2 regions of the Dehalobacter sp. TeCB1 genome follow, and region 2 is predicted to be linked to the other one. Evidence: predicted binding sites of a transcription regulator. Region 2 holds the regulator's gene; the other holds the start of a gene.
What was found. The regulator NrdR, encoded in region 2, represses ribonucleotide reductase genes. The targets are predictions, from matches to a motif close to CACNANATNTNGTG.

Region 1 (12,613 bases), on a different contig from region 2:
GTAAGCTGAAGGATCAGTAAAAAAAGTGCCAAAAACTTGCCAACATCCTTGAGGTTCGCGATCAAAAAATCCACAATGGCGGTGAAGCATAAAGCAATCAGAATGCACACGACATAAAACATGAAAACATTCTTCACCACCAGATGCAATCCGTGCTGTAAAACAAGAGCTAATGCCACCGCTTGAACTGCAGCTACCAGTGAGAATCCAATAAACCTTGGATCCGCAGGCAGATATCTTGAAAGACGGCGTTCAAAATTGATTTCCGGATCAAGGTAAATAACAATTAGCATGAGGATTGATCCGATCCATAATGACAACGAAATAAAATACGGTGAAAATGCTGTTCCATAATTCGGCACTGGATCAATGCTCAGCTGATTAAGCGCAACAGGTGTTGCTGCGTAGGTATCGAGTCCAGAAAGATTCGCCGTTTTGTCATTTGCTGTTGTGATTGAATCCGCAACCGCAGTCTTTGCCTCGTTGATGCCATCATTCAAGGTCTGACTACCGTTTAGAAGCCGCTGTTCGCCATCCGGAAACTTAGCCGCACTGGCGTTCAGTTCACTGCTTCCTTGGGCAGCTGCCGCTATATCCATGGCAGCCGTCTGGATACCAGAATTTAGTTGTGGATACACAGCTGCCAATTCTGCGGAACCTTCCGCCAACTGTCCTACACCACCAGATAGCTGATTTAAGCCGGTCCCTAACTGATTTGCCCCGCTTGCCAATTGCGTTGCACCATTCATGAGTTCTTTTGACTTGCTATCGATTAATGCGATGCCGTCATTCAATTGTTTACTTCCTGCCTGCAGCTGTTGGGAACGGCTGACTAAAGTGGCGGTGTTCACCTAAATCCTCAGGAATCGTTTTCATTTCGGTCGTCATTTCACTGACGATTTCTTTGGTCGCCTTTTGTGAAACCTTATCTTTAAATTCGAGCATGACTCTGTTCAGAACCTGGACAGCAAGGAAATTTCTTTTCTCTTCCGGTTGATAGATGATGATGCCCTCATTCTTATCTGATTTATCTGCCGAAGCTATTTTTTATGAGAAATCGGCCGGTATCGAAACTTCAGCATAATATTCTCTGTTTTGTATTCCTGTCTTTGCTTCTGCGTCCGTAGTCAAAACCCATTTGATGTTTTCATCGGATTTTAGTTCTTCAGTGATCTCATTTCCTAAATTTCTTGACTTACCATTGATAACTGCGCCCTGGTCCTGATTGACAAAAGCCACAGGAAGCTTCTCTAATTTGCTGTACGGATCCCAGAACGCTGAAAGAAAAAATACACTGTATATGAGGGGAAGAATGATTACAGCTGCAATAACTGCTCGTTTTCTCCAACGTTTTTTCTCTAATGCCATGACATTTCCTCCAAACTGCTATTTATAACTAATTAGCTACTGCAGCTCCTATTGTTTTTTCAAAGATTTTCTGATAATTTGATCCCAGTTAACCAATACCCTTTGATTTCTTCTACGGTGGCTTCGTAAGAGATCTTCTGATTGGATAATAGGATGCGAAGACTTGCTGCCGCTGTCATGCCAAATATGGAGACAGCCAGAAGTTCCGGGCCCAAAGGCCTGATTTCCTTCTTTTCTATTCCTTCCTGAATAATTTTTTCAATGAATTGCAAATATTCTCTTAAACTTTCACGCAGCAGGAGTTGCCTGTCTTGTCTTCCCCAAACTTCGCTTAAAAGTACTTTTGCAAACTCAGGATGTTCAAAGGAAAGCTTTGTTTGAACCTCAATTAACTTTTCTAACTGTTGGATTGCTCCTTCTACATTTTCGGCTGATTCTTTAACTGTTGCGACAAATTGGTCGATAGTCCAGCGAATCATACTGACAAATAATTCTTCTTTGCTTTTGTGCCGGTAAAATAATGTCCCTTTGGCAACTTTTGCCTGAGAGGCAATGTCTTCCATTGTCGTTCGTTCAAACCCATTGACAGCGAATAATTGAAGTGCAGCCTGAAATATTGCTTTATCTTTTTGGTTTGTCATCCCTTTCTCCTTTACACTTTATACTGACTAGTCAGTATAAATACTATGTTTTAAGGATTTATTTGTCAAGAGAAAAAGTTTATCATTCACAAGAAGAAAGCATTTTTCTACATTAAAGTAATTAACAATAGGAAAGGAGCTGCTGCATGCGAATGATTACTATTCGTTTTGCAACAGCCCCTTGACCCAAATTGTTTATTTTTCGTTAGAGTCCACATATTCTTTGGCATTGCGAACTTCAAGTTCTCCGGGAATGCCTACATTTGATACAGGCTTCTTTGTTTCAAAGCGGCTGTCCCAGGCAGCGGTAGTATGTTTCTCAACAGGGTTCGCCATAAAAGTTTCCTTCTTTTTATTATTGGCCACTTTTCTATTCCTCCGCTACGCTTTATCCGGGGACCGTCTTCTATCTTCAGCCATCCCGCCAATCGCCTGCGGACTGGCAAAAGCAATCGAGCCTGCCGGCATCGGATGAGTGTTGTTCAGGTGACCCCAAGCAAGCGAGTTATTGGTTGTCAATACTTCTTTGACTTTGCGTCTGTCTTTCGCCATCGCGTGATTCACCTCACCAAGAATTATTCGCTGCCTGTAGTTTTTGATATTTTTTAGAAAAAAATACACAGTCATCAATGGAAAATGATGACTGTGTATTGGCTGTGCATTTTCAAAAGTCGTTATTTTACCCGCATTTGGAATAGCCGCAGTGGATGCAGACCATGCAGCCGCCTTCGTGATTCACGGGCATTCCGCATTCAGGGCAGGCATTGTCGATCGCGACGGCGGCCTGAGCTTTTTTAATTACGGCTTTTTCAGTTTTCTTCAAATCATCCGAAAGGACAGGTTCTTCCGTTTTATTGCGATTGATAATCGCAGAATTACCGTTTACGCCGATATCCTTATACTTTTTGATTACCCGCGAGATTGCATCCGGGCACGAGGTGACATTGACACCTTCTCTTCGGATGCAGGCGGGGCAGCGGATTCCACGGATCTGCTCTATGATAGCATCAACAGAGATACCTGAACGCATCGCGATCGAGATTAGGCGGGAGGTTGCTTCCGATTGGGAAGAACAGCCACCGGCTCTTCCCGTATTGGTAAACACTTCACAGATACTGGTTTCATCGGCGTTTACGCTAACATAGAGATTACCGCAACCAATTTTAATCTTTTCAGTGACGCCGACAGTCACCGGCGGGCGGGGCCTCGGCTTGATGGTAGGCATCGGTGCAGAAGCGGTTGCTTCAGATTCAGTGGTGGTCTCGAGCTTTGCAGTCGTCTCAGGTTCAGCTGTGGCTTTGAAATCAGCCGCCGGATTGGCAGTTTCTTTCGTTCCGGCAGACAGCACCTGCTGTTCACGGCTGCCGTCCCGATAGACCGTAATTCCTTTGCAGCCAAGCTCAAAGGCTAAACGAAACGCTTCGGCAACATCTTCGCAGGTAGCTGTATTTGCAAAATTAATAGTTTTGGAAACCGCATTATCCGTATATTTTTGAAAAGCAGCCTGAATTCGGATATGCCATTCAGGAGAGATCTCCTGCGCGGTAACAAAGACCTTCTGTACCCATTCCGGGACTTCCGGCAAACCGAAGACGTTACCTCGTTCGGCAATTTTGGACATAAGCTCCTTTGAGTAAAAGCCATACTTATGCGCATAATCTTCAAAAAGCGGGTTGACCTCAATCAGTGCCGTACCGTCCATGACCGTTTTAGTATAGGCCACGGCAAAGAGCGGCTCCACGCCGCTGGAAGCACCGCAGATCATCGATATCGTCCCTGTCGGGGCAACTGTAGTCAGTGTAGCATTGCGTAATTCGATCTTGCCGTCATAAATGGAACCCTGATAATTAGGAAAGGTACCGCGTTCCTTGGCCAGTCGCTGGGACTCTATACGGGATTCGGTACGGATGAATTCCATAATCTTTTCGGCGAAGGCTGTACTTTCTTCGGAAATATAGGATGTCTGCAGAAGAATCATCAAATCTGCAAAACCCATAACACCCAGGCCAATTTTCCGGTTTCCTTTGACCATTTCTTCGATTACGGGAAGAGGATATTGGTTGATATCAATCACATCATCAAGAAAACGGGTCGCGAGCCTTGTGACATAGCCTAAACGCTCCCAGTCAATTACGGTCTTTCCGTCCTTTTCCGCCGCCATAAGCTTTAAATTAATGGAGCCAAGATTGCATGCTTCATTGGGGAGTAAGGGTTGTTCGCCACAGGGGTTGGTAGCCTCAATCACGCCAATATGCGGCGTCGGATTATCGCGGTTCATCCGGTCAATAAAGATCATGCCTGGTTCACCGTTCCGCCAAGCGTGGTCAACAATTTTAGCGAAGACTTGTTTGGCGGGGAGCTTACCTGCCGACTTTCCAGAATGAGGGTCAATCAGGTCATATTCCGTGTCATTTTCCACAGCTTTCATAAATGATTCCGTTACAGCAACCGAAACATTGAAGTTGTTAATATCTCGGTTATCTTCTTTGCAGCTGATAAATTCCAGAATATCCGGGTGGTCGATCCGAAGAATGCCCATGTTGGCGCCGCGTCTTGTTCCTCCTTGTTTGACAGCCTCCGTAGCGGCATTAAAGACTTTCATAAACGAAACCGGACCGGAAGCAACCCCTCCAGTGGAACGCACCATGCTGTTCTTCTGGCGCAGCCGGGAAAAGTTAAAGCCTGTTCCGCCGCCTGACTTATGTATAATTGCTGCATGTTTCAGTGCATCAAATATATCCTCCATACTGTCCCCGACCGGCAAAACAAAGCAGGCACTTAACTGTCCAAGGTCACGCCCGGCATTCATCAGTGTCGGCGAATTCGGCATAAACTCCAAATTAGCCATGACCGTGTAAAATTCTTTGGTCAAATCTTCAATTTCCTGCGGATTCTTACCATACTTTTCTTCAGCGCCGGCAATGACCGAAGCAACCCGGTAAAACATCACTTCCGGCGTCTCGCATTTTTGGTCATTTTCCTGCTTCAAATATCTCCGTTCCAGGACAACTCTGGCATTCGGCGAAAGATTGGCTTTGGGCCACTTTTTCCAAACTTCCGTATTGTTACGCAACGTTTATACCTCCAAAATTCATTCGGACTGTAAATCCGGTTAGTAAACTACAAGTAGTACTATATAAAGTTTACAGATACTATATCTGGTAGTCAAGGGGTCAAATGGAAAAATTAATCATAAAAAATAAATAGGCTCTCAAAACAAAAACCCCCCCGGGTAAGATACCCGGAAGGGTCTGATAACAATTAAATTACCAGTTGTTTCTGGAGCGGGGTTGGTAGCAATCCCGGCAATAAACAGGTTTGTCACCAGTAGGTTGGAAAGGTACTGTGGTTTCTTTGCCACAAGCAGAACAAACAGCAGGGAACATTTCACGTTGAGGGCGCGAATAGCCACCATTTCTGCTCTGTGCTTTTCTTGCTGAACGGCATTCGGGGCAGCGGCCTGGTTCGTTCGTGAATCCTTTTTCAGCGTAGAATTCCTGCTCGGATGCAGAAAAAGTGAATTCACGGCCACAGTCTTTACAACTTAGTGTTTTGTCATTATACATAAATGACCTCCTAGATTTATTACCCGCCTCATTGGAAGTTGATTCGACATCTTCCCTGAGCCTGAGGCAGTCGAGAAGGTCTTCTAATCCCTCAAATATTAACGAGCAATACTTAGTATAACTAAAAAAATACAAATTGTCAAAACAAAGTATAAAGTATTCTGGCTAATTTTTCAAACTTCTCAGCATTTTTTCTATTAATCTTTATGTTTTGTCCTATATCTTTATATTTTGTCCTATTTAGTCCTAATATCTTTTCAAGCATTTCTCTGCGTATTTTTTTCCTGTCTCATTCATGGTATGATTTTGGTCATAAATGGTTTTTAACTGAGCAAGGAGGCTGCAGATATGGAATATAACTGGCTTATATGGGGATACATTGTCCTTGTAAATATTTATGGTTTTTCCGTTATGGGGTGGGACAAATATAAGGCCAAACGGGGAGGCCGGCGGGTCCCTGAACGCCGTTTCTTTCTTACAGGACTGATATTTGGTGCTCCGGGGATCTATCTGGCCATGCGTTTCTTTCGGCACAAAACCAAGCATAAGGCCTTTATATACGGTATCCCTGTTCTGATCATATTGAATATATCTGTTCTTGTTTATTTTCTGCAAAAATTTTAAAAAATTTGTAGAGATTCCAAGGATAAACATTTTTTATCTAGAATTTCCCATAAGAATAAGGTATATTAAGATATAGTGGCCGGCTGACCGGAAATTTCCTCATTAATAAGCAGTTGATTTGTGAAAGATTGGGAGGCGGATGAAGATAAATACTGATAGTATTTCAAGGGCCAGAATACTGATCGTCGACGATAATTCTGTAAATATTTTGTTACTTGAAAAACTGTTAAAAATGTCGGGATACAGCAATATCATGTCCACCACTGATTCCAGGGAAACCCTGTCCTTATATCGAGAGCATAATCCCGATCTGATTTTAATGGATTTAAGGATGCCTTACCTTGATGGATTTGAGGTAATGGAGCAGTTGAATGCAGTCAAAGAGGATGACTTTCTTCCGATCATTGCCATTACAGCCTACAACGATCAGGAGCACAGACTGAAAGCCTTGACGCTCGGCGCCAAAGATTTTATTGGGAAGCCGTTCGATTATGCTGAAGTTCTGATGCGAATCAAAAATATACTGGAAATACGTTTACTGAACAACGAAATCAAAGAGAACAACCGCAGACTGGTCAATAAAGTCCAGGAGAGAACAAAAGAACTGGAAGATTTGCAGGTTGAACTGATCCACAGGCTGGCGAGAGCCGCAGAATTTCGGGACAGCGAGACAGGAAATCACATTCTGCGAATGAGCAAATACACGTATGAACTTGGTAAAGCCTTCGGATTGCCGGAAAAAGACTGTGAACTAATGTTTCATGCCAGTACGCTGCATGACATTGGGAAAATTGGCATTCCCGACGAAGTACTGCTGACACCAGGAAAACTCACTCCTGATGATTGGGAAAAAATGAAAACCCATACCGTTAAAGGGGCTCAGATCCTGGCCGGCAGTTCAGCGGAAATGATTAAGCTTGCTGAGCAGATTGCGCTGTATCATCATGAAAAATGGGATGGAAACGGTTATCCGAACGGGCTTCAAGGAGAGGAAATCCCGTTGGTGGGACGAATCACCGCCATTTGTGATGTGTTTGATGCTTTGATTTCGGAGCGTCCTTACAAGAAGGCGTGGGAAATCGACGAAGCCTCAGCTGAGATAGAAAAAGGTAGAGGCACACACTTCGATCCTTCTCTTGTCGATCATTTTCTGAAAATTATGCCGGTAATCAGGGAAATTACGGAAATCTATAAATAACAAGTTCTGCCTATGGTCATTGAATGTAATAAACGGCGGCGGTGTTGGAATGAGGTCAAAAGAGTTAAAGAAAAAGCTACCGCTTTTCCAGTGGACTTGGCGCACCTATGTTTGCGAAGCACTCATTCCATTGATTATCATGGGATTGGTGTTTATTGCTATGTTCATTCTCGCGCACTTCTGGCTGCATAAAGAAGTATCAGGTATGCCGATTGCTGGTCAGGGAGAAAAGCTCTATGCCGCGCTGAACGGTTTAAGCGATCAATTGTACCGTATTGGCCGTTTTATCATTGTAGGTCTTCTTATTTTCTATGGTATATTTATCATCATGTTTTACCGGAAAGCTCATCGAATAAACAAGGCGATCTCGGACCCTCTGGCCAGGATTAAGCAGATGGTCCTTGATATCGGTACAGGACAGCACCTCCAGGAACAACCGGATTTCTTCATTGAAGAGTTGCAGGATACGGCAGTCTCAGTCGTACAATTAGGTAAACGGCTGCATCATCTCGATGCCAATCTGACAGTTTACCAGTCTGAAATCAGGAAAAAGGAAGAAAATCTGCAGGCCCTGGTAAAATCCATTGATGATGCTATTTTTGAAGTAGATGAATCCGGGATCGTTCGGAATGCTTGGACAAATGATCAGAGTATTTTAATTAGACCGGCTGCTGAAATCATTGGTTCCTCCTTTTATTCCGTTATGGATGAGGAGACCGCAAAGATCAACATGACCTTGATCAATCGTGCTATTCAAGGCAAGGAACCGGAGGTATTTGAATATTTCCTGAACACTTCAAAAGGCGTCCGTTGGTATCAGGCACGGATAGCCCTTATTGACAATGATAGGCATAGTGTTTCCATCTCCGTAAGGAATATTACCGATAGGAAGGCGCTGGAGAATTCGCTTATTTCAGCCAAGATGGAGGCTGAACGGGCCAGCCTGGCCAAATCGGAATTCCTCTCGAGTATGAGCCACGAATTTAAAACACCCCTGAATGCGATTATGGGCTTTGCCCAACTCCTGGAGATCGATACGGAGGCTTCTTTAAACGAATTTCAGAAGCAGAGTGTCAAAGAAATCTATAAAGCAGGGAACCACTTGCTTGACCTGATTAATAAAGTCCTTGATCTCGCGAAGATTGAAACAGGCAAATTTGATGTCGTGATTAAACCGGTAGAAATAAAACCTGTCCTAGAAGCTTCGATCAATTTAGTCAAGCCTCTGGCTGATCTGAAAGGAATTGCGATCACGGCAGCGTATTCCGGGTGTGAGAATTATTGTGTGGCGGCAGACCAGATCCGTTTGAAACAAGTGCTGCTGAATATTTTTTCGAATGCGATTAAATATAGTTTTGATAATGGAATGGTTGAATCCAGCTGTCAGGAGTTTGATGGGTGGCTGCGGTTAAGCATCATCGATAGTGGTTTAGGCATTCCGTTGGAAGAACAGGGTAAGATATTTGATCCTTTTTTCAGGGCATCGAATATCAACCATTTAATCGAAGGTACCGGGATTGGGTTGCCGGTTGCCAGAGAATTAATTGAACTGATGGGCGGAAATCTTGGATTTGACAGTCAAGAGGGAAAGGGAAGCCATTTCTGGTTTGAACTTCCTTTGGTTCATGCCGGCTCGGCAGAAAGGATGACAAAATGGATAACATATTAGAGGAAATGGGTAAGGATATTTTTGCAAAATATGTTGGGATAGAAATACTCAAAGCCGAAGCCGGAACAGCTGAGGCCAGGTTAAAGATAGACGAGCGCCATTTAAATGCGCTTGGGATCGCTCAGGGCGGAGCCATTTTCACGCTGGCGGATTCGGCACTCGCTGCAGCGTCGAATTCCCGGGAGGGTACGGCAATTGCCGTAAATGTCAGTATTACCTATTGTCAAGCTGCCGGTCTGGGAATACTCACCGCCAGGGCCAAAGAAGTATCCCTAAACCGGAAAATAGCGACCTATCTGGTTGAAGTCACGGATGAGAAAGACAATCTCATCGCCATGTTTCAGGGAACGGTTTACAGAAAACAATAAAATAGAAAGCTCATGTTCGTACCATACTAACGGTGACATGGTGCGAACATGGGCTCTGGAATTTCATACGTCTGGCATTCATTACTTCTGAGGTTTGAAGGTATCACACTGTGTCTCTTCCGAGCCTTGGGAATACTTGACCCCTCTGTGATTCACCTGAATCATCGGCGCATCGCACATGACATCTTTATTGTAATGACACTCGGTGACTGTACATTTAATTGAACCCATTTTTTTCACCTCCTTGGGCGAGTATCTTATTAACGTTAAAGCTTTGGCGTTTATACCTCTTATTATTATGAACAAAAATTAATTTACTATGTGGTTAGCAAAATCAATAAATTTCTAAAGACGCCTCGGCGTCTTTTTTCATAAGGCTTGCATAAATGGAAAATTATTGAAGAAGGCCGCATATATTATTATTGCCATGATCATTTTTTGGAATGGGGTGACTCACACGAATGATTTTAATTACAGATATGCCGTAAACCACAGCAATCCGGTAAATTATTATTATCAACCGCAGCCGGGCAATCCCAGAAAGCCTTGGGGCTGTCCAATGCAGCAAAATAGCTGGAATAACGGCATCCATCCTCTCTTTGAACCTTCGATTCCGTCCAGAGCCAATCTGATTTTGCTTACGCCGGCAATTTTTGGAGCTGCGGCCGCGCTTACGGTCGGATTTAGTTTGTACGGCCGCAGTTTCAGCAGAGGATATTCAAAATTTATTTTTTTTGTTAATATCTATGCGATCATTGCTTCTCTGGGCGCCGGGACATATATCTTCGAAACGTTAACCCTCGAGGAAAGGAAAGACGCCAAACTAAAGGATATTATTCTTCCGCTGATAACAGTCATTTTGTTTTTTGCACTGCTCTTTAATCTGGTCTACTCGCTTTATCCGTCTTCCTTTTCCGGGACAATCGGAAAAACGCGTGTAACTCAGTTTATTTCGTTTCTTTCTTTAAGCATTGGTAGTATTTCAGTGGGGGAAACTTTTAATGTGACACCGGAAAAAAGCGGGACGCAAATCATGGCTGCTGTGGAATCCTTCTGGAATTTATTTGTTCTGTCACTTCTTATATCTTTGATCACATAGTCCTTAGCGGGATCTTCTCCGTCTCTTGACAGGAAGACAGATCATTTGGCCGATCCGCAGGTTCGTGGGATCAACTCCGGGGTTCAGTGAGATAAGCGAAGTTGTTGAAAGGTGGTATTTACCAGCCAATTTGGAAAAGGTATCACCTGCTTTGATAACATAACGGTTCGCTGGTGGACATGAAACAACGCTCCTCCTGATTGGAATGCAGATCAAGACCCCCGGTTTCAGGTTATTTGGGTTTACTCCTGTGTTCACCGATGCAATTGCCTCTGCAGTTGTATTGAATTTGCGGGCAAGGCTATAAAAAGTATCACCCGGCTTGATTTGATATGGGATTGTTCCTTTCGGACAGGTCATGAAAGCTCACTCCCAGCAGATATTTTTTCTCTTCTCATTGTATGAAAGGATTACCTGTCTGCCGGACAGAAGGACAAACCCAACCCCAAATTTTTTTCGTTTTAAAGGTTAGAATAAGAAAATCCATAAAGGGATAGTGAAAATACTTCTAAAATATTCAGATTAAAGCAGGAGATGTACAAGTTAGTTTGAATACTAAAATATTTGACAACCAAATTAAAAATAAGGTAAACTTTGATTATGCGCTGAGAGGAAGTGAAAGGTTGGAAACAAATTTTCGTACTGTTTTAAATGAACTTCTGATTGGAACATTTAATCAAATTCTAGATGTAGAGCAGAATGAGATTAAGAAAGGACCATTAAATAATTTGTCTATCTCAGAACTGCATGCGATTGAAGCGATTGGAATGTATCAGGACAGGACAATGTCTCAGGTTGCCGCTGATCTGGGTATCACTGTCGGAGCGCTTACTTCTTTCATCAATAACCTCGTTAAAAAGGAGTACGTTTCCAGACAAAGGGATGAGGCAGACCGGAGAATTGTCAGGATCAGTCTGACCCGAAGGGGAAAGCTTGCCTACAGGATTCATGAAAAATTCCATCTGGATATGGTCAAGCATATGCTTCTCGGATTAGGGGAACAGGAGAATATTTTAATCGAATCATTGCAGAAACTCACCGAATTTTTTGATTCGAAGTATTCCTTTAACCATTAACAAGAGATAAAAGATACATGAAAAAGGTAAACGAACAGAAGATTCGTAATGGATGATAATAAACGAAATAATATGAGAGAAAAGGAAATTTGGAAATATGTATGACGTCGAGATAATTGGCACTGGCAGCTATGTTCCTGAAAACAGGGTGACGAATGATGATCTGTCTAAGATTGTTGACACAAGCGATGAATGGATCCGTACCCGGACAGGGATCAAAGAACGTAGAATTTCACTGACGGAAACCACAGCGGATCTGGCAGTTGCAGCCGCCCGCAGAGCGCTTGATGATGCCGGAGTTGCCGCTGAGGAGCTTGATCTGATTATTGTGGCCACGGTTACACCGGACTATTTTTTCCCGTCAACGGCATGTTTTGTCCAGAATAGTCTCGGAGCCAGCCGGGCAGCTTGTTTTGATATCAGTGCGGCTTGCACCGGTTTTATTTTTGGACTCAGCATTGCCTCCCAGTTTATCAGAACAGGGATGTATCAAAAGGCACTGATCATTGGTGCCGAGGCCCTTTCCAAAATAACGGACTGGGAAGACCGCGGCACTTGTGTCCTGTTTGCAGACGGGGCTGGCGCGGCGGTTATCAAAAGAGGAAATCAAGGCATCATTTCCGAAGTAATCGGTTCTGATGGGAGCAAAGGCGAATGTTTGGAATGTCCTGCCCTTCCGCTCAAGAACGTCTTTATTGAGGCCGAGGAAGCAAAGCCCCCACATGCCAAAATGAACGGACGGGAAGTTTTTAAATTTGCAGTCAATATTTTACCTGAGTGTATTTTGAAGATACTTGAAAATACACCTTATACGCTGGAAGACATTAACCATATCATACCGCACCAGGCGAACCTGCGGATCATCGATTCAGCGGCCAAAAAGCTGCAGGTGGATCAGGCGAAGTTTTATGTCAACCTTCCCAGTTATGGAAATACCTCGAGTGCGAGTATCCCAATTGCCTTGGATGAAATGGCCAAAGGGAAGTTAATCCATAAAGAGGATC
Region 2 (12,613 bases):
ATAACCGTGAAGCACGGTCCCTCCGGTATAAAGCGTCTGCAGGTCATCCTGAAGCTCCACGGCGCGGAACAGGTCGCTGGTATAGCCCACAGGCAGGTGAGTGGAGTTCGTGTAATAGGGTTCATTGTCACCGGCCGTAATCATATCGGGATAATGCTTTTTGTTGATTTTGGCTAGACGGTAGCTCGTACCTTCCGCGGGCGTTGCCTCAAGGTTATAGAGGTCTCCGTCTTGCTCCTGGAATTCCTGGATGCGGTCTCTCATATAGTTCAATGTTTCCTTGGCAAAATTCTGTCCGAAAACAGTGGTGATGTCATCGGCGTCCGAAGTAAAATTACGGATCGCTTCATTCATGCCGACCAGACCGATCGTCGAGAAGTGGTTCGTCCAGTACTTGCCGAAACGTTTTTTAATATCTCTCAGATAAAATTTGGTATAGGGGTACAAGCCATTGTCCGTCAGGATCTCCAGCGTTTTGCGTTTGGTCTGCAGCGAGGACCGGGCGATGTTCATGTGGTTATCAATCAGTGTGATGAACTGATCCCAGTTGCCTTTAGCCAGATAGCCGTACAACGGCAGGTTCAGGGTTACAACTCCAATGCTTCCTGTGAGCGGATTGGCTCCGAACAGGCCACCTCCGCGTTTTCTGAGTTCCCTGTTGTCCAGACGCAGACGGCAGCACATGCTTCTGGCGTCCTCCGGATTCATATCGGAGTTGATAAAGTTCGCAAAATACGGGATTCCGTATTTATCGGTCATTTTGAAGATCGCTCTCGATACTTCACTGTTCCAGTCAAAGCCCTTCGTGATGTTATACGTCGGGATCGGGAAGCTAAAAATATTGCCGTCAGCATCACCTTCGAGCATGACCTCGCAGAACGCCATATTGATGATATCCATCTCAGCTTGATATTCCCGGTACGGCGTATCCAGGAATTTGCCGTCAACGACAGCGGGTTCATCTTTGATGGCTGATTCGGCCGCCCGCACATCGAGCGTAATATTAAAGAATGGAGACTGGAAACCTACCCTGGTCGGGACATTGACATTGAAAATAAATTCCTGAATCCCCTGTTTGACTTGTTTATAATCAAGGTTATCCACTCTGACGAACGGAGCAAGATAGGTATCAAAGCTGGAGAGTGCCTGAGCACCGGCAGCTTCTCCCTGTAAGGTATAAACAAAATTAACGATCTGTCCGAGTGCGGAACGAAAGTGTTTGGCCGGTCTGGAGGTCGTTTTGCCTTCCGCGCCCCTAAAACCTACCAGAAGCAGGTCTTTGAGATCCCAGCCGACGCAATATGGAGCAAGATCTCCCATGTCATGATTATGCAAAGCACCGGAATCGTGCGCTTTGCCGACTTCAGACGGAAGCAGGGACTGCCAGAAAGCATTGGTCGCTTTGCTGGTTACAAACCGGTTAAGCCCCTGAACCGAAAATCCCATATTGGAATTCTCTTTGATTTCCCAGGTTCCCAGCCCCAGGTAATCAGAGAATAATTGATTGTTATCGTTTTTGGCGCTTTCCTGATTTCGAATGATTTCATGCTGGAAGCGGTATCTTATATATGCTCTGGCGACATTGGTATTTCCTGTCTGCATCAGGACATCTTCGACTTTGTCCTGAATCTGCTCGATTTGGAAGCCTTCATTCTTACTGTAAGCAGCTTCTAATTCCGAGAATACCCTGTCGGTAACGATCTTCGCCCAGTTGGTGACATTGGGGGTTTCGGTAGCGATAAAAGCCTTTTCTACCGCCTTGCGAATCTTCTCCTGATTAAAAATTTCTCTTCTTCCATCCCTTTTCACAACGTACATGGCTTAGTCCTCCTGCTCCCATATATATTTATTTGCATGGATATCCTGTCTTTATCGCAAGGATCTCAATTGGGGGACTGTTTTATTTGCGACGCTTTACCAGTCCGTTCAACTCTTCCATAAACTTCTGAATATCCTTGAACTGCCTGTAAACAGAAGCAAAGCGAATATACGCAATTTCATCTGCTGCAAACAGTTTTTTCATGACGGCCTCACCGATCAATTCGCTCGGCACTTCGCGGTCGTTGATATCACGCATTTCTCTTTCGATATCAGTGACCATTGTTTCCAGCTGCTCAGTGGACACGGGACGCTTTTCACAGGCCTTGTTCAATCCGGACAATAGTTTGTGACGGGAAAAGGGCTCTCTTCTGCCATCCTTTTTCACGACAATCAGCTGAAAATCCTCGTAGCGCTCATACGTCGTAAAACGCTTTGTGCAGACATCGCATTCCCGCCTGCGTCGGATAGCAGTACCTTCCTCAATTTGTCTGGAATCCAGCACCTTCGTGTCGTCACTCTGGCAAAAAGGACAGCGCAATACCCTCATCCTTCCTATATCTTGTATATTCCTTATTTTATCAATACTATATATAGTAAGCAATAGCCTTTTATTGGCGTTTTTATGCATCTAAGGCCTTCTATATGGATTATTTTACGTTTTGCTTGCGATTTTAGTTCTTGAAGATTTCATGCAAAACATTACTTAAGTCCCAAATCATTGCAAAATAAATAAATCAAGACAAACACACTTCCGTCAAAAAAACATATCCTTTTATTGTAAATATATTCCATTATAACCATAAGGAGGAATCCCCATGAGTATTGGTCAACCCTCCTATCTTCTGCAAAAAGTTGCACCGATTGTACTGAGGGAACTTCAGCCATACATCGCCGGTAAAGTTGGTCCCCTCGTTGCTGAAAAAATTGGCATGCCCATTGCCAGGAAAGTCGGACTTCCACTTGCTAAAAGAATAGGTATTCCTATGGCCCGTAAAACCGGTACCTTTTTATTGAACCGGGTCGGCTATCCGCTTATTAATAAAGTCATTTTTAAAGGAAATCCCCCTTCATTCCTCTTGCCCGGAAATCCCCAGGCAAACAGTGGCACAGGAATAAAGACAATGGTGACAGAAGCAGGATCAGGAAATGGTACCGGTACTGGAATAAGCACCGGTCCAGGTACAGTTATTAATACAAGTAAAGGTATAAAAAGGACAAAAAGAACAGAAACAGGAATAGAATCTGAAGCAGGTGTACGCGGGAGAAAACAAACCAAAGCAGAAAAAAAAATTGAAAAGCAAAACAGAAAGCGTCAAAAAACACGGAGAGGCTTGTTTAGCTTTGGTAAAAATCTTCAGTCCTTCCCGACTGGAATCCGTCCGCAGAACCAAATAGTCCCCGGGCCGATAGTTCCTTCTCCTAACCAGGAAGCACCGAGTACCTTCGTCCAGCCTGTTGTTCAAAATCCAACTGTCCAAAATTCTTATGAACTATTTGATCAAAATCAGAATTATGCTTCAAGTCTATTTAGCAGAAGAAGGCAAAACTATGGTTTTTGAAAAATTCGAATACAAACAATAAGATTCTATAAAAATTGGTTAACGATACAAAAACGCATAAAATCCCGCCTCAGTCTCGAGACGGGATTTCATGGCGTTTATTGCAGAGATCAACGGTTAATATTAAATATTTTAGCCTCGGGATGAGAAAAAACAACAGCGCTAACAGACGCTTCGGGGTCCATCATGAAATTCTCTGTCAGCGTTATTCCAATCTCCTCCGGTTTCAGCAGTCTGAATAGCTTAGCCTGTTCTTCCAGTGCAGGGTAGATCGGGTAGCCCGGAGAAACCCGGATGCCATTGTCAATCCCCCAGATTTTACGCACTTTCTCATGCATGATGTCAGCAAATGCTTCAGCCAGCTCCAGGGCCAGAACCTGAAGAAGAAAAGACTTCAGGTATTCACCCTTGTCCCGGTAATTCTCGGCCTTTTCTTTAATCCCCAGGCCCGTGGTCAGCGCGAACATTCCAAGATAATCATACGCCTGCTCCTGTCCAACATGCTTGTTCCGGGGGCGGACATAGTCAGCCAGACAAAGGCCATTATCTTTTTGCTGACGCGGAAAACTGAGTTCTTCAAGGACAATATTTGAATCCATAATAGCGACCGTATTTCCGTTCGCACAGGCCGGATAAAACGCAAATACCCCATTGACCGTAATCAGCTTGTGTTCTTGGATCTCTTCCAGGAAATCCTGAACAAATATCTGGATTTTGGCTGATTTATCTTGAGAAACATCTGCGGAATCCAGCAGGAGACTTTCCGCTGCCTTGATTTCTTCCTGGGAAGAGTGGCGCAGTTTGTTTTTGACACCGAGATAACGCCTCAGGATAAAAGGCAGATCCAAGTTCGGGATAATCTCCGCCAGCGGATAATCCAGAAGGACCTCCCGTGCTGTATGCTGCGGGCGGCAGGTAGGTCCGTCAAAGCTGACCGGCGAAAATTTATTTTCGATGTGGTTGTCAGAAATACTGCCGGAGATACTGTCTGGGATGTTACCGGAAATCGTACCAGCATTACCGGCCTGATCATTATTTTTAGCTGCGTTATAGCTTCCGGAATCATTGGCTGACTTTCTTTTCAGACCATTCAGGAGATTCAGGCCATCCATAGCGTCGCGCGCATACAGGACCGGTCCGCCGTATTGCGGAGCGATCTTTTCTTCGGTATATTTTCGGGATAGAGCCGCGCCTCCGAGAATCAGCGGGGTATTGATTCCGGCTGCCTGCAGGTCCTGGGCCGTCAGCAGCATTTGCTGAACTGATTTGACCAGAAGTCCGGATAACCCGATCGCATCAGGGGCCTCTTTCCTAGCCGCTTCAATCAGCTGTTCAGAACTGACTTTGACGCCAAGGTTAATCACCTTATAACCGTTATTGGACAGGATGATTTCCACAAGATTCTTACCGATATCATGGACATCGCCCTTGACCGTCGCGAGCAGGATCTTCCCTTTGACCGCCTCTTCGGCTTTTTCCATATAGGCCTCTAGGATGGTCACCGCTGCCTTCATGACTTCGGCACTCTGCAGAACTTCAGCCACGATCAGTTGGTTCCTGTTAAAGAGGCTGCCGACTTCCTCCATCCCCTTCATCAACGGGCCGTTAATAATTTCGAGCGGCCGGTATTTCGTCAGGGCCTCGTACAGATCGTTTTCCAGGCCCTCCTTGGAGCCTTCAACAATCGTTCCTGCCAGCCGTTCCTCAACGGAAAGCCTGGACGTCTGTTTTTGTTCCGTGACCTTTTTCTCTCTGTAAAAATCGGTAAAGGCTTTTAAGGTCTGGTCATTCGTATTTAAGAGTAGGTCTTCGGCCAGTTTTTTCTCTTCATGCGGAATCGTCGCATAACGTTCTAGTTTTTCGGAATTAACAATCGCGTAGTCCAGCCCGGCTACGGTATTCAGATAGACGAATACGGCATTCAGCACTTCCCGGCCTGCCGCAGGCAGACCGAAGGAGACATTGCTGATCCCAAGAATCGTCTTGCATTCCGGATATTTGGCCTTAATCAGGCGCAGGCCTTCAATGGTCTCAACTGCGGAACCGAGATACTTAGCATCCCCGGTCCCTACCGGGAATGTCAGCGGATCAAAGATAATATCGGCAGCCGAAAGACCATATTCATACACCAGCAGATCGTAAGAGCGTCCGGCCACTTCGAGCTTGCGCTCCCGGGTCAGGGCCATACCCTGTTCATCGATTAATCCGACCACGACTGCAGCCCCGAACTTTCGGATCAGCGGAACAACATCATCGAAGCGTTCCCGTCCATTTTCAAGGTTGATCGAATTGATAATTGCTTTGCCCTGGATCAGCCGGAGTCCAGCTTCCAAAACCGCAGGATCGGTCGTATCCAGCATCAGCGGCACTTTGACTTTATTAACAACATGGGGTAGAAAACTGACCATATCCTCCAGTTCGTCCCGGTCGGGATTAGCCACACAGACATCTATGATCTGAGCACCCTTCTTGACCTGGTTTCGGGCAATCTCGGAACCTTCTTCATAATATTCACCGGCGATCAGTTCCTTAAATTTGCGGGAACCGATCACATTGGTCCGCTCGCCGACCAGAAGCGGGCGGTTGTCTTCTTCGGGCCAGACCGGTTCAAGCCCGGTGATGCTGCTCCGTTCCGCTGCCATTGTCCGTCTTGGAGCATACTTGGCCAGGGCTGCGGCCAGCGCTTCGATATGGCGGTCCGTCGTCCCGCAGCAGCCGCCGGCGATGTTCAGCCAGCCTTTGGCTGCGTAAGCGGCCATCTTTCCGGCAAACTCTTCCGGAGTTTCCCGATAACCGCCTTCTTCATCCGGTAGCCCAGCGTTCGGGTAACAGCTCACGGCACAAGCGGCAATTCCCTCCAATGTTCTAAGGTGATCGTTCATCAGTTCTGCGCCGGTACCGCAGTTCATGCCGACGGCAACCGGCTTCAGGTGCTGTATCGAAATATATAAGGCTTCAATATTCTGCCCTGCGAGCATCGTACCCGAGGGTTCAATCGTCACGGAAACGACCAGCGGCACTTTCCACCCAAGTTCAGCAAAGGCACGCTGGATTCCGAGTCCTGCCGCCTTGATATTCAGCGTATCCTGACAAGTTTCGACGATCAACAGATCGACGCCTCCCTTAATAAGGCCAAGAGTTTGGCGGTAATAAGCCTCTTCGAGGTCAGTAAAAGCAATACCGCCTCCAAAGGCCAGCATCTTGGTCGTCGGACCCATGGATCCAGCTACAAACCGCGGTTTTTCCGCTGTGGCCCATTTGTCGGCCGCTTCGCGGGCCAGCCGTGCCGCAGCCTCGTTGATTTCCATATCCCTGTCCCTGAGATGATATTCCCCAAGGACAATATTTGTACCTCCGAAGGTATTGGTTTCAATGATATCCGCACCGGCTTTCAGATAGGCCTCATGAATATCACGCACGATATGAGGACGGGTGAGCGTCAGGATTTCGTTGCAGCCTTCCTGCTCAGGCCCTCCAAAATCTTCAGCAGACAGATTCTTCTGCTGAAGCATGGTCCCCATTGCTCCGTCCAGAATCAGAATTTTTCTCGCAAGCAATTCATTAAAAATCTGTTGTTTCATGGTCTCACCACTTCTTTGCAAACTTTTCCTCCAAGCTTTCCTTGGGTTTATCATATTATTTTACCATGATTATACGATTCATCCAATCTATACATTTCGTATTTCCTGCGTAATCATTTTTGTATATTCTAAGCAGCATATCCGGATATTCTGAGCTGCAGAAAATTCTTGTTAAAATTGCTCAAACCGTTAAAATAGTAATATATGGCGATATTCAGACAAATATGACTGTATTCAGTTTCCTTTCAGAATAATCGTGTATTTTAAAGACACAGGAGGAATAAACGAATGGCCAATAAATTCAGAATACTTGTCGTGGATGACGACGCTTCAATCCGCCAGATGCTCAGCCTGGGGCTGAAGCAGGAGGGTTACGATATCGGAACAGCGGACAATGGAAAAAAGGCACTGGAAATAATCCCTGTCTTTGAACCTCATGTCATCATCCTTGACATTATGATGCCGGTCATGGACGGATATGAACTATGTGAATCCATCCCGGAAATATCCGGTGCTTCCATGATTATGCTGACTGCCAAGGATACATCCAAAGACATTGTCAAAGGACTGCGCCTCGGAGCCCATGACTATCTGGTCAAACCTTTTCACTTTGACGAGCTGCTGGCCCGGATCGAGGTTCAGCTGCGTAACCGTTTCCCGGATCTATCCGGCAAAAGAACCATTGGCCGGTTTACGATCGATGAACTGAAAAAGTCAATCCTGCTCGATGATCAGCCTCTGCAGCTTTCTCCTACTGAATATAAACTGCTGTCCTATCTATTATGGAACAGCAACCAAACGTTGAGTAAAGAACAAATCCTGATTCACATCTGGGGTTACGATTTTGAAGGAGAGGACAATATCGTCGAGGTATATATCCGCTATCTTCGAGAGAAACTTGGGGATCTGGACCATACAATTATTAAAACCGTCAGGGGCCTCGGTTACCACCTGCAGACGGAGCAGCAGTAACCGGCAGTCTGCACGAGATATCAAATATCAAGCATTTTACACAGGAATATCATGACGCATTGAATGTTTAACATTTCAATTGTTGTGCTTTAAGTATGATCACATTAGGGAGATCATCATGAAAATTCATCCTCTGGAAAAATTGAATATTTGGCGGCAATCCCTTGTAGGGCAGCTCCTGCTGCGTTTCTGGGTGTGCCATATCATTTTTTTTACGTTAATTGGGGCTATTCAGTATACTTCCTTGAAAAATTCCCTGTATCAGAGCGTGGAGCAGAACCTGCTTTCAGACTATTACGCCATACGGAACAGTATGGGGAGCTGGCTTTCGAGCAGTGAGTTTCCTCCGGGAAGATTCTCCGAACTCCGCCCGGGAAATTTTGTGGCGTTTTATACCAGCGACCATCAACTTAAATCGATTGTTTACAGCTACGGCAAAGCGAACAGCACGGTCCCTAATCTCAGCCGCAGCCAACTGCAGTTTGATCTTGCTGAGAAGGCGAGATCCGGCGGATGTTTTATTTTTGAGGATACCGACGAACAGCAGTATATGCTGATGGTGGCCCCGGTCGTAACGAACCAGCTTTCGGTAAACAGTCTCCCCCTGGAACAAAACAACGATATTCAGCCCTATGCGGGCTATGCTTTGATCGGTCAGCCGCTGGCTGAGCAGGACCTGATCTTGAGCCGAAATCTCAGAGGGTATACTTTTAACGCGATCATCATTATTCTGCTCAGTACATTTTTTACGGCGCTGGTTTTGCAGAAACCATTGGAACCGCTTCTGAACATTTCCTATACGGCCCGCAAGATTGCCGCCGGCCGCTATGACCTGCGCCTTCCGTATATGAATAAAACCGCTTCGGAAATTCAGCAGCTTCGGGAAGCTTTAAACCATATGCTCGGACAGATGGAAAATGCTCTAAATACGGAAAGATCGGCTAAAAACCGAATGGCCCGGTTTATTGCCGATGCTTCTCATGAACTCAGGACTCCGCTGACCTCGATCAGAGGCTTCCTGGAAATACTTCAGCGGACGGGTATGACAGATAAAGAAACTTTAGATGCTGCCCATCAGACTATGCTGATCGAGACAGAAAGACTGATCAGGCTTACCGAAGGTCTTCTGACCTTAAATCGGATTGCCCAAGAAGAAATAAACAGCGATCATTCCGAAGAGCTCAATTCCGGACTGCACGATGTGCTTCCTGAACTTATGCCGCTTTTGGCCCCGCTGCTTAAAGACCGTACTTTCAGATTCAACGGCCAGGATTTCCGGACAATTGACGATTTCGTCTCGGAAGTCCTGGATACGTCGCAAGTGCTTCCATTAAAACCTGATGAACTGAAACAGATTCTGTACAATCTTGTTAATAACGCTATTCAACATACACTTTCCGGCGGAACGATTGATATCCTCGCCAAATCAGAGAATTCCCGTTTTATTCTATCCGTCAAGGATAACGGTGAAGGAATCCCGGCTGAAGACGTTCCTCATATTTTTGAAAGATTTTTCCAGGGAGACCGTTCCCGTTCCCATGGAAAAGGCCAAGGATCGGGACTCGGCCTGGCAATCGTATCGGAACTGGTGTACCTTCGCGGAGGAGAAATACGGGTCGAAAGCACCCCTGGAGAAGGAACGTCCTTTACGATTTTTTTCCCGCTGGTTCTCGTGAAAAACGATAGCTTGATGACACAAAGTAATTGATGCCACAGATAATTCTATGACAGGATTAATGCCAGAATGAAGCCGAGCATGATGCCGACATTGGCATATTCACTGTGGGAATGGTGGCTTTTCGGAATCAGTTCGTCACTGCTGATATAGATCATTGCTCCGGCCGCAAACGCCAGAAAGAAAGCGATGATAAGCGGAGAGATCAGGCCAAGAATCATTCCCAGCCCGGTACCGAGCAGCGTTGACATACCGGTCATGGTCGTGATCAGGACGACCCTCGATTTACGGACGTTGGCGAGACACAGCGGCATCGCCACACAAAGACCTTCAGCAATATTATGAAGACCGATTGTTAAGGCTGTCATGATACCCATGTGATACGATACTTCGCTGGTCGCGCCGATCGCGATCCCTTCGGGAAGATTATGCAGTGTAATTCCGAGCGCGATAAAATACCCCATCTTGGCATAGTTACTCAAATCCGCTTCAACCTTGTGAATGTGCGGCATTGAAATATCCACCAGAAACAAGAACAGAGCCCCGGCTGCAAAACCGGCAATACAAATGATACTGTTGCTCATGTCCAAGCTGGTCGGAATCAGACTTAAGGCAGATATCCCGATCATGATTCCTGACGCAAATCCGAGCGATATTGAAAGTATCTTGTTCGTGATATTTTTTATCGAGATAGAGATGACAGCGCCAAGCCCGGTAACCAGACCTGCTATCAACCCGTAGAGTAGAATGGTAATAATAATCACTCCGGTATTATTTCTTCACAACCGCTCTTTCCAGGATGTTGTAGAGTCTGCTGACCATACTCCTGGGATCGACGATCAGCCCGGCGGCAATCTGGGAGTTTTCCAGAATCTGTTCTGCCGCTGCCGCAGCAAATGTGTCGCCCGACTTGCGCAGCTCATTGATTCCTTGAATGACCGGATGCTGGCTGTTAATCTCCAAAATCCCCGCTGGGATACCTTCCATATCCTTATTCATGATTTGCATCATTTTCTGCATGCTATGCGTTCCGTATGAGCTGAGCACAACAGCGGGACTGTCCACGAGACGTTTGGAAGCACGCACCTCGGTTACCCTGTCCCCAAGAGTTTCTTTGAACCAATCCAATAAGGCCTTCACTTCATCCTCGGGAATATCACTTTCGGCATTACTGGGCTGCTCAGCATCTAAATCCGGCAGATCCTGACTGTCCTGTTCGGCCGCAACAATCTTCTTCTCTTTGAACTCTGGAAGCCCGCTTAAGATGTAGTCATCAATCGGTTCATACGTATAAAGCACTTCAATGCCCTTGTCCTTAAAGATCTCAAGATACGGCCCGGATTCAATCACTTTACGGTTGGAGCCGCTGACATAATAGATCGCTTTTTGTTCCTCTCTCATTCTTCCGACGTAGCCTTCCAGTGAAATCAGCTCACCTTCAGCCGTCATGTTGGATTCAAAGCGCAGGAGCCTGACCAGTGCGTCCTTGTGGGCATAGTCCGAAGCTGCTCCTTCTTTGATAAACCTGCTGAATTTTTCCCAAAATTGATTATATTTGGCCGGATCATCTTTGGCTTGTTCTTCGAGATACTTTAAAAATCTGCCAGTGACTACCTTGTTCAGTTTGGCGACAAGCGCATTGTCCTGAAGGGTCTCCCTGGAAATGTTCAGGGGAAGGTCATCACTGTCAATGACGCCGCGTACAAACCGCATCCACTCCGGCACGATGGCTTCGGATTTTTCCTGAATCAGGACTTTTTTGCAGAATAGGTTAACGCCTCTCTCCATTTTACTGAAGCCGAACCGCTCATAATTTTCTCCGGGCACAAACAGCAGTGCTTTAATGGAAAGCGGTGCATCGGAGGAAAAGTGCATTCTGTAGAATGGCTCGTCAAAAGCATTGTCAATATATTTATAGAATTCCGTATATTCCTGCTCACTGATTTCAGATGCGTTTTTCGTCCATATTGCTTCGACGGTATTGACCTTTTCACCGTTGACTTTCACTGGATAAGGGACAAAACTCGAATACTGTTTGATAATCCTGTTGATTTCGTCAGCTTTGCTGAAATTATAGGCATTTTCTTTTAACTGGAGAACGATCCTGGTCCCATAATTGCTTTGGTCACCCGGTTCTATTAAATAGCTTCCTGCTCCGTTTGAAGACCAGATCCAGCTTTCAGAGTCCGGTCTGAAAGAGCGGGTATAAAGTGTTACTTTCTCCGCAACCATAAACGCCGAATAAAATCCGACGCCGAACTGTCCAATCAGGCTTAAATCGGTATTGCTTCCGGATCCGGCCTTCCTGACCTCTGTCAGCTGTCTGATAAATTCCTTGGATCCTGAATGGGCGATCGTACCCAGATTTTCAATTAGTTCTTCTTTGGTCATTCCGATCCCATTATCGGTAATGGTAAGCGTGTGCTTTTCTTCATCCGTTTCGATGGAAATTTCCAGCGGCTGTTCGGATTCGCTTATCTCATTTTCGGTGAGCCTGCAGTAGCGCAGTTTCTCCGTAGCGTCAGCTGCATTGGATATTAATTCTCTTAAGAAGATCTCTCGCTCCGTATAGAGAGAATTAATAACAATATCCAGCAGCTGGGTGATTTCTGTCTGAAACTCCCTAGTTTCAACATTGTTATTCATCATTACCAACCCTCCCAATCATTTCATATGGCTGTGCTTTGGTCGAATCAAAAATCGACCATCATATTATACCATGGAATGGAAAAAAATCTAACATTCAAATACTTGTTCCTTCAAATACTTGTTCCTCTGACTTTTTATCACTGAAACCAAAAAAAATATTCCAGTATTCAGGATGGTGTTCTAATTTTTGGAATAAAATGATACGTATATAAAGGACTTTTTACGAGTCATCACGAAAAATAATATAACGAAATATCGTTTAACAAAATATCATTTTTGAAGATTTATTCGCTAATAGAGTTGCCATCATTCTTATGGAATGATTAAATCTTTAAATTCCATTATCCGAATACAAA

Region 1: a site for NrdR is predicted at 5,160-5,173, ahead of A7D23_RS13830 (vitamin B12-dependent ribonucleotide reductase). Genes of this name have one in related genera too.

Annotation. Positions count from the first base shown of each region.
Region 1 covers NZ_MCHF01000065.1:87,176-99,788, forward strand. Annotated here, with positions in the region: gene A7D23_RS16490 (YhgE/Pip family protein) at 1-794, opposite strand, end outside; gene A7D23_RS16495 (hypothetical protein) at 799-945, opposite strand; gene A7D23_RS16500 (YhgE/Pip family protein) at 1,048-1,368, opposite strand; gene A7D23_RS13820 (TetR/AcrR family transcriptional regulator) at 1,428-2,009, opposite strand; gene A7D23_RS13825 (DUF3787 domain-containing protein) at 2,205-2,375, opposite strand; gene A7D23_RS16180 (hypothetical protein) at 2,391-2,561, opposite strand; gene A7D23_RS13830 (vitamin B12-dependent ribonucleotide reductase) at 2,689-5,082, opposite strand; gene A7D23_RS13835 (zinc-ribbon domain containing protein) at 5,276-5,575, opposite strand; gene A7D23_RS13840 (DUF1294 domain-containing protein) at 5,924-6,199, shown strand; gene A7D23_RS13845 (HD domain-containing phosphohydrolase) at 6,339-7,397, shown strand; gene A7D23_RS13850 (HAMP domain-containing sensor histidine kinase) at 7,447-9,066, shown strand; gene A7D23_RS13855 (hotdog fold thioesterase) at 9,051-9,434, shown strand; gene A7D23_RS15745 (DUF1540 domain-containing protein) at 9,516-9,665, opposite strand; gene A7D23_RS13860 (hypothetical protein) at 9,994-10,533, shown strand; gene A7D23_RS13865 (LysM domain-containing protein) at 10,537-10,893, opposite strand; gene A7D23_RS13870 (MarR family winged helix-turn-helix transcriptional regulator) at 11,082-11,609, shown strand; gene A7D23_RS13875 (beta-ketoacyl-ACP synthase III) at 11,707-12,613, shown strand, end outside.
Region 2 covers NZ_MCHF01000005.1:128,579-141,191, forward strand. Annotated here, with positions in the region: gene A7D23_RS01600 (ribonucleoside triphosphate reductase) at 1-1,818, opposite strand, end outside; gene nrdR (transcriptional regulator NrdR) at 1,901-2,359, opposite strand; gene A7D23_RS01610 (hypothetical protein) at 2,637-3,380, shown strand; gene metH (methionine synthase) at 3,491-6,982, opposite strand; gene A7D23_RS01620 (response regulator transcription factor) at 7,250-7,933, shown strand; gene A7D23_RS01625 (HAMP domain-containing sensor histidine kinase) at 8,052-9,641, shown strand; gene A7D23_RS01630 (ZIP family metal transporter) at 9,656-10,372, opposite strand; gene htpG (molecular chaperone HtpG) at 10,380-12,257, opposite strand.